Regions from separate parts of the Fructobacillus sp. ESL1096 genome, predicted to be linked through region 2. Evidence: riboswitches for the same ligand, from Rfam matches in the RefSeq annotation. Region 2 holds a riboswitch; the other holds the start of a gene.

Region 1 (4,199 bases), 540 kb from region 2:
GCAACTCCTGGTCCTGAATCAAGACATCGCCTGACTCACAATACTTACCAACTAAGCGAACATGTTCTGCCGGCTTTCCGTGAACATTGTTGGCCAAGACTGCCTGGTAGTCGGCTTGGTAAAGAGCCGGACGAATGTTATCACCCATCCCCCCATCAACAGCCAAGTAAGTCCGAACACCCGGGATATCCTTTCGTGAACCGACGGTGTACAAACTGTAACCGGCCGGTCCGGCAATTGATCGACCCGGTTCAATCCAAATATCTGGTTGACGCATGCCCTTTTGAGCCGTTTGTTCCTGAACGCTGTTCAGCAATGCCAAAACGAGCTCTTCTGGTAAACGTGGCTGATCAGCATCCGTATAGGCGATTCCAAAGCCACCACCAAGGTCCAATACTTCTGGTTGGTAATCCCAAGAAGCACACAGGTCAACTAATTTCTGGCCGGCCAATTCAAAACCGTCTTCTTCAAAAATCTGAGAACCAATATGAGCCGATAAACCAAGGAGGTGCAAGCTTTGGTCATTTTCAGCCAATTCATATGCCCGCTTAGCTTGACCGGATTCCAAATCAAAGCCAAACTTAGAATCAACTTGACCGGTTTGAATGTAATCGTGAGTGTGGGCTGAGACTCCTGGAACCACACGCAAGATGACGTTTTGCTGTCCCTTTCGATCCGCCATTACCTGATGTAAAAGATCAAGTTCCAAAAAATTATCAATAATAATCGTGCCGACTCCGGATTCAACAGCAAAGGTTAAGTCAGAAAGTGACTTGTTATTCCCGTTATAGGAAACATTGTCCATCGGAAAGCCCGCAGCCACTGCTGTAAAAATTTCACCGGCGGAAACCAGGTCTAGGTGCAGACCTTCTTCAGCAACCACCTGATACATTGCCTGACAAGCAAATGCTTTTGAAGCGTAGGCAACGGCTCCTTTTTGACCAGCTTGGTCAAAGGCCTTCTTAAAGGCGCGCATCTGCTTACGCATGGTCAATACGTCATAAACGTACAATGGCGTTTGATATTCCTTGGCCAAATCAGTGGCTAACACGCCACCAATGATGAGCTGGTCTTGGTCATTTACTTGCAAGTGGTTTGACATAAGAATCTTTCCTTCTTTTCTTTTTTCAATCAAAATATTATTAGGTGAAGCCTAGAGGTTTAATCAACCAGGTACCGTGCTAAGCGGTCTTGGAAGCCAATCGTGATTTCCCATGGATCAATTTCACAATAGTGGGAAAAAGCAATCAGCGTGTTTTCCTGGTCCCGATTTTTACCAATAAAAGTCACCTTAGTTCCAACCGGGACAGGTTCTTCAAGAGCAATCATTAGTTGGTCCATGGCTAACTTACCAACAATTGGCGCCTTTTGGCCATTAACCAAAACCTCAAAGCCAACAGCTTCTCTGGGTAGACCATCACCATAGCCGATTGGCAAAGTTGCAATCCATTGATCCTTGGTGGTTTGATAAGTAGCACCATAGGAAACGGAAGCACCGGCCGGCAGTTGTTTAATCATCACAACCTCGGATTCAAGCGTCAAGACCGGTTCTAGGTAGTTGTCAGGCTTTAGCACCCCTTCGGAGGGCTCAATACCATAGACCGAAGTCCCTGCTCGAATGACATCCATTGGCATCTGGTCAACCCGGTATAAGGCTGCAGCCGAATTAGCCAAGTGGACCATCGGTGGCATTGGCAGACCATCAGTGAGCTCGTGCCAAGTTGCCAACTGACCTTCAAAATATGTTGTGTCAACAGCATCAGCCGTGGCAAAGTGGGTCATAATGCCCTGGTAAAGTAAGAAATCAGCATCTTGTACATCGTCGATTGCTGCACTCAATTCTTCCCGGTCACGAAAACCAATCCGTCCCATGCCCGTATCAACCGCCAAGTTAACCGGAAGTTTAGGACCGCCAAGACGCAAATTTGCTTCGGCCCGTTTCAACGTTTCACGATCAGCAACTGTGGCAATAATTTGGTAATCGGCCATTAGTTGGGCAAAGTCAGGAGACGTGAGGCCCAAAACCAAGATTGGTTGGCAAAAGCCGGCTTTACGTAAGGCAATTGCCTCATCCATCACAGCCACAGCAAGGCCATCGGCACCGCCTTCAACGGCAGCCTGACTCATTTCTAACAAACCAAAGCCATAAGCATTGGCCTTCACCGTCATGAAAATAAAGTTGGCGTGACTACTTTCACGCATGACTTGCAAATTTTTGGCCACCGCTGCCTTTGAAATCAATAAACGACTTGGACGGTGATTAGCGACAACCATGTTAGCCTCCTTAGGCAATAAAAAAATCCAAACAACGGGGGTTCATCCCTGTCGTTTGGATTATTGTCTAAAAATAGTCACAAAAAAAACAGTTGAATAGCTCCCCGCTGCATTAGCAGCGACAGTCCAATAGCTCTTAACTATTGGCCCAGCAAAATGGCTTTAACCCCATCAGCTTCGGCAACCGCCCCTTTCACGAACATTGTTCGGTACTCTTGTTGGTTGCGACCTCTATTACTTATTAAGTTGCCATTAATATACATGAGATTTTTTCTCATGTCAACACTCCTAACAAAATAAATTATCTTTTTAACAAAAAAGACAGCCGAAAATGGCTGTCTTTTCTTAATTTTATGAAAGATTTTTTTGATAAAAGTTCGCCTTTACCCGTTTGTACCGACTATTAACAGTTGCCAATCGATCCGAAAGCGCCTTAACCTGGTCCTGGTTAAAAGAAGCAAGTAAAACGGACTTTTCTTGTTTTTGAAGGGCAATCAATAGTGGGGTAAGCGTGGTGACATCAACCCAGCGATGGGCCTGCGAAATCACGGCCACTGCCGGCACTTGCAAGCTTTGTTGCCAAATAGCCGACAAATATTCTGGCAGGACAATCAAAATCGACCGGGCCTCTTGACTGCTTTGCCGGACAGCCTTAATGAGGGGAGAAGAAAGGTCCTGAGCATAAACAACGTAGTCATCACCATACCGATCTGATAACTTATAATACCAATGCTTCAAAGCGGCATGATCCTCAACAATCAGAACTATGTGTTGAACCTTGGCTAAAATCAGCTGTCCAATTTGCTGGTCTTCGTTTCGGCTCGTGGTCAGCACCGTCGTTAATTGGTTATCCGTCGTCCCCTCGAATTCACTTTTTTCAGGCAAGAGAGCTCCTGGCGTCTGAGCGAGGAACGTTGCTAAATCATCCGGTAAATAAGACGAAACAACGAGGACTTTGTCGACCTGCTTTAAGAAATATTTTTGGTAAAGCAAGTCGTTCTTGACCTCAAAAATCAAGTTTTGAACAGCCGGTTCCTTTTGGAGATGCCACGAGATATGGGCCAGATATTCCTGGTGCGCCGATAACCAAGACAATTTGGCTAATTTAGCCGTCAAATCAGCTTGTGTTAATTTGTGGTGAAAATTAGCTTCGGCTGCCAAATCAACTAAGTCCAACAAGCGATTCAAGACCGCCTTACCGGTTTTCACCAGACCAATTTCTTCCGCTTGGCCATCAATCTTGTTGCTGGCCTCTTCCCAGTTGTGAAGGGCTACTTTCCACTGGCCCTGGGTCTTCTTCGGTAGACTAGCAGCCAAATCAGCTAAGCGGGCTACTTGGTCTTGGTAGAAGCTCAAGGGCAACGTCAGACCAAAGCCCTCTTGAATAGCAGTCAAAAGCGCAATTGGCTTTTCCAGTATGGCTACGGGCCGATCCTGGTACTGGCTTGCCCTTTCCAGATTTTCCGAAGTGGCAAAAAATGCCGCAAAGGTCAAAAGAACCACATTCGCACGGGCCGCCTTGTCAAAGGCTTTGACAAAGGCCGGACCAGTTTCATCAGAACGAACGGCTGCTAAGCCAGGCTGATTTTGCACACCCTTTGGCAAGTCCACGAGGGCCAAGTCGGCACTTTCGGCTAACCAAACGAGGACTCGTGCTTGCCAAAAGATACCGCCTTGCTTTTTAGCCGCCTCCAAAACTTTTTGAAACTTTTTCTCGTCCAGATAATCTCGTGGCGCATAGAGTTTTGCAATCGACAAGTTGGCTCCAGGTAGCCGATCCTGCAATTCTGCTAAAATGGTCTCCTGGTGGTTCAAGAGCGTAATGTCGTGAGCCAGTAGGTAGGTCGCTTGTTGGCGATTTTGATAAAAGAGTGGCAATAGATACGACAACGTTTTCCGAACTTCTGGTGGTGTTGTTAACTGCC
Region 2 (4,199 bases):
ATTGGATCATTGAAGAATCGAGTGGCTATGCAAAATTCTGGGGAATTTGACCCCTATATCATGATTGCCGACACCCAGGCCTTCACGGATAATGCGCGTAATCCTGAAAAAATCAGACAATCATTGACGGAAGTTGCCTTGGACTATTTGGCTGTTGGCTTGGACCCAAAGAAGTCAACCATTTTTGTCCAATCCCAGATTCCAGGCTTAGCTGAATTAACGATGTACTTTATGAACTTGGTTTCATTAGGACGTTTAGAGCGTAATCCAACAGTCAAGACCGAAATTCAGCAAAAGGGCTTCGGGGAAGGGATTCCCGCTGGTTTCCTAACCTATCCAGTTTCCCAGGCTGCTGATATTACGATTTTTAAGGCCAAAAAGGTCCCGGTTGGTGATGATCAAAAACCGATGATTGAACAAACGCGCGAATTAGTGCGGTCATTTAATAATGCTTATCAAAAAGATGTCTTTGTTGAGCCTGAAGGCGTTTTTCCACCAAAGGGTCAAGGACGCCTACCAGGAATTGATGGAAATGCAAAGATGTCGAAGTCTTTGAATAATGGCATTTACCTTTCTGATGACCCAGACACCTTGGCTAAGAAGGTCAAGTCAATGTATACTGATCCAACACATATTCGTGTTGAGGATCCGGGACATGTTGAAGGAAACGTTGTCTTTACCTATTTAGATATTTTTGACCACGATCAAAGTCGGGTACAAGACCTAAAGGAACAGTACCAAGCGGGTGGTTTAGGTGATATGAAGCTCAAAAAGCACCTATTAGACGTGATGGAAGCTGAACTAGCACCGATTCGTGAACGTCGGTTAGAGTACGCACAAAATATGGATCAGGTATTAGCCATGTTGAAAGATGGTTCAGAAAAAGCCAACCAAAGGGCTGAAGAAACCATGAAAGAGGTTCGAACAGCCATGGGTATCAATTATTTTAATTAAAAATAATTCTTCATTGCGTTGGTTGCACTTTGCTTTTTTTTATTACATGACGTAAACTCTTTTAGGTAAGAATGTTAGTTATCGAAGAGGACCGTTTTGTGTTAATATCGCCATTAAAAAAGAGACCATATTTGTCAAAGTGCTTTCTAGCACTTTTTATTATTCTATCGATTATGCTGCGCTTCAATAGTGGTTTTTTGGAGTTAATGGATACTGTTTTGGCCATTGTTGCCCAAGAAATTGCTAGTCATTTCTTATTTTTAGCAGGACCTGCGAATTTGTTGGGAAGCTTGTGGTTCATTTGGTTAATCAATATTTTTTGGGCGTTTTTTATTCGATCTTTGGGCTTTAAAATTGGCTCTTGGTGGGTGCTGAACGTGACTACGATTTTCTTTATCACTATGATTATTTGGTCGGCGCTGGTCTTTTTGACCTGGAATCATGGGTTGACCTTAGATCAAACGATGCCTGATTTATCATTGGCAATGTGGGCCTTGTTTTTCTTTGAATTTGATAATATCCTGGTTCGTCGATTTCATGTGGCTCACTGGGTCAAGACAGCCATTCAAACCGTCTTTGTGTTGACATGGATTGTGTTAGCTGGGAATAAAATGGTGGGCAGTGATTTGTCCTTTACCACTGTGCTGGGTGCTTTCTTATTGGCCTATACCTACTTCCGTTTAGCTGCTAGAGTTTACTTAAAGCACGTTAAAAGTTGGTTAGCTATTTTTGCAGTTGACGGTGATATTTAGGTTGTGTTAAGGTAAGAACAACAAACAAAGAGGTCGCAACGAAAATCAGTAACCCTGGGGAGTCTGGCCAAGACGAAGAATGAGGGTGAAAGGTGCTGTTGCCGAAAGGAAATTTTTGGGCCAAAGATTCTCCTTGGGCCGGTGAAGAAGATTCATCGGACTGTCGTTTTTAACGGTGCGCTTTGCTAATCATTGCTATCATTATTGAACGAATTTACCGCCTGTTTTGTTTTGTGACAAAACAGGTTTTTTATTGTTTGAAATTAATATGAAGGAGTCATGCAAATGGCTGAACAAGATCAAAATGCCATCCAGCAGGAATTGAAGACACGTCATGTCTCCATGATTGCCTTGGGTGGATCAATTGGAACGGGGCTCTTTTTGGCCTCTGGAGCAACGGTATCGCAAGCCGGGCCAATGGGGGCAATCACTGCCTACCTGGTGATGGGTGTCATGGTTTACTTCCTGATGACTTCCCTTGGTGAAATGGCAACCTATATGCCAACTACTGGTTCGTTTTCGGAATATGGAAACCGTTTTATTGAACCAGCGATGGGTTTTGCCCTCGGGTGGAATTATTGGTTTAACTGGGCGATTACCATTGCGGCTGAAGTCTCAGCAGTTGGTTTGGTTGCACAGTTTTGGTTGCCCCACGTACCGGCTTGGGTTTTCTCAGCGATTGTGTTGGCGTTGATTTTCTTGATTAATCTCTTTTCTGTTTCGACTTTTGGTGAAACAGAATTCTGGTTATCAACAATTAAGGTTGTGACCATTGTCTTCTTCTTGGCTGTCGGTGTCTTGACCATTTTTGGGGTCATTCACTCCAATCAAAACGTGATGCATAACCTGTCTGTTGGGAACCATGGTTTTGTTGGTGGTTTCCAAGGGGTCTTATCAGTATTCTTAGTTGCTGGTTTTTCATTTCAGGGAACGGAAATGGTGGGAATTACTGCCGGTGAAGCAAAGGACCCGTCAAAATCAGTACCAAAGGCGATTAACTCAGTCTTTTGGCGAATCTTGTTGTTCTATATCGGAGCGATTTTTGTGATTTCTGCTTTGGTTTATTACAAGGATCCCAATTTGTTGTCAGCTGCTAATAACAATGACATCACAGTTTCACCATTTACGATTGTCTTTAAGAATGCTGGCATTGCCTTTGCAGCTTCATTGATGAATGCGGTTATCTTGACATCGATTATTTCAGCTGCTAATTCAGCTACTTATGCTGCCAACCGGACTTTATATGCCTTGGCCAAGAAGGGCCAGGCACCAAAGGTATTTTCTAAGTTGTCAAAGTTTGGTGTCCCTTGGGCATCCCTATTGTTGACGGTTTTTGTTGGCATGTTTGCTTTCTTGTCAGACATTAAGGGCGGTAGTGAAGCCTACACTTGGTTGGTTGCTGCCTCAGGTTTGTCAGGTTTTATAGCTTGGTTAGGCATTGCCTTAGCACATTTGCGCTTCCGCCGTGCTTATGTTCGCCAGGGTAAGGATTTGAACAAGTTGGTTTACAAGGCTCGCTGGTTCCCATTTGGTCCGGTTTTAGCAATTGTTTTGTCAATCGTGGTGATTGTTTTGCAAGATCCATCTTCCTTTATTCACTTTGATTGGGAAAAGATTGGCATGACTTATTTGTCGGTGCCAATTGTCGTGATTCCATATATTGTCTATAAGATTGTTAAGAAGTCAAAGTTGATTCCGTTGGATGAGATTGATTTGGACTCAAAGGCGGAACATTAATAATCGGTTATTCGGCCGGACTTCGCTTGGGTAAGTTGTGTTTGTTAATTAATAAAAGAGCTTCCACTTTAAAGTGGAAGCTCTTTTTGTGAAAGTTCACGGCTTAGTCGCTCATTTCGGCTAAATCAAGGATAGAATTTGAGAAAAGATAGATAAAACGTTTAGCAAAAATGTCGGGTTTAACGGGTTCTTCTTGAGTAAGCCAGATGCTGATGGCGGCCATGACTTGGTTAATCGTGAGCTCGGCAAGGGTTTTTGAGGTTAGCTCGTGCTGGTTACCATTGGCACCATCAAAGTAGGGGATGAGCATGTCGATGTACTGTTGGTTTAAGTAGGGGCGCCAGGCTGGGTCTGCGACTTTTGAATAAAAAACACCGAGAAATTCATGTTTTTCATAGAGTGATGGGATAACGTTTTGAGCGAAAAAATTTAGTAATTCTTTGAAAGAACGGTTTTTGTCATGAAAGGCAAAACACTTTAACTGTTGGTATGGTTTATTATCAACGTAATAATGCAGTGATTGCGTTAGTTCTTCAATATTTTGAAAATGATTTTTGTAGATAGCTTGTCTGGAGACACCTAATTCTTCAGCGATTTTGGCTAATGAAATATCTTTTGTACTCTCAGCGACTCGGGCGACCTTCAGGTATGCGTAAAAAATGCGTTCGGTTGTCACGGGTTGGGGATTTTCCATGGTGTCCTTTCGGGTAAGTGAAAATTAATATTGTGGATTATTGAACATTATACCATCTCAGT

Evidence for each region. A riboswitch is a leader RNA that binds a small molecule or an ion and turns the genes downstream of it on or off. The one in region 2 is predicted to bind lysine.
Region 1: it holds a riboswitch for lysine, as region 2 does, so the genes downstream of both, alr (alanine racemase) here and ACSYSR_RS03460 (amino acid permease) in region 2, are expected to answer to the same signal.

Annotation. Positions count from the first base shown of each region.
Region 1 is NZ_CP196400.1:184,957-189,155, forward strand. It holds gene lysA (diaminopimelate decarboxylase) at 1-1,102, opposite strand, end outside; gene alr (alanine racemase) at 1,162-2,274, opposite strand; lysine riboswitch at 2,364-2,516, opposite strand; gene ACSYSR_RS00655 (exonuclease domain-containing protein) at 2,626-4,199, opposite strand, start outside.
Region 2 is NZ_CP196400.1:726,739-730,937, forward strand. It holds gene trpS (tryptophan--tRNA ligase) at 1-954, shown strand, start outside; gene ACSYSR_RS03455 (hypothetical protein) at 1,086-1,706, shown strand; lysine riboswitch at 1,726-1,897, shown strand; gene ACSYSR_RS03460 (amino acid permease) at 1,992-3,443, shown strand; gene ACSYSR_RS03465 (HTH domain-containing protein) at 3,547-4,137, opposite strand.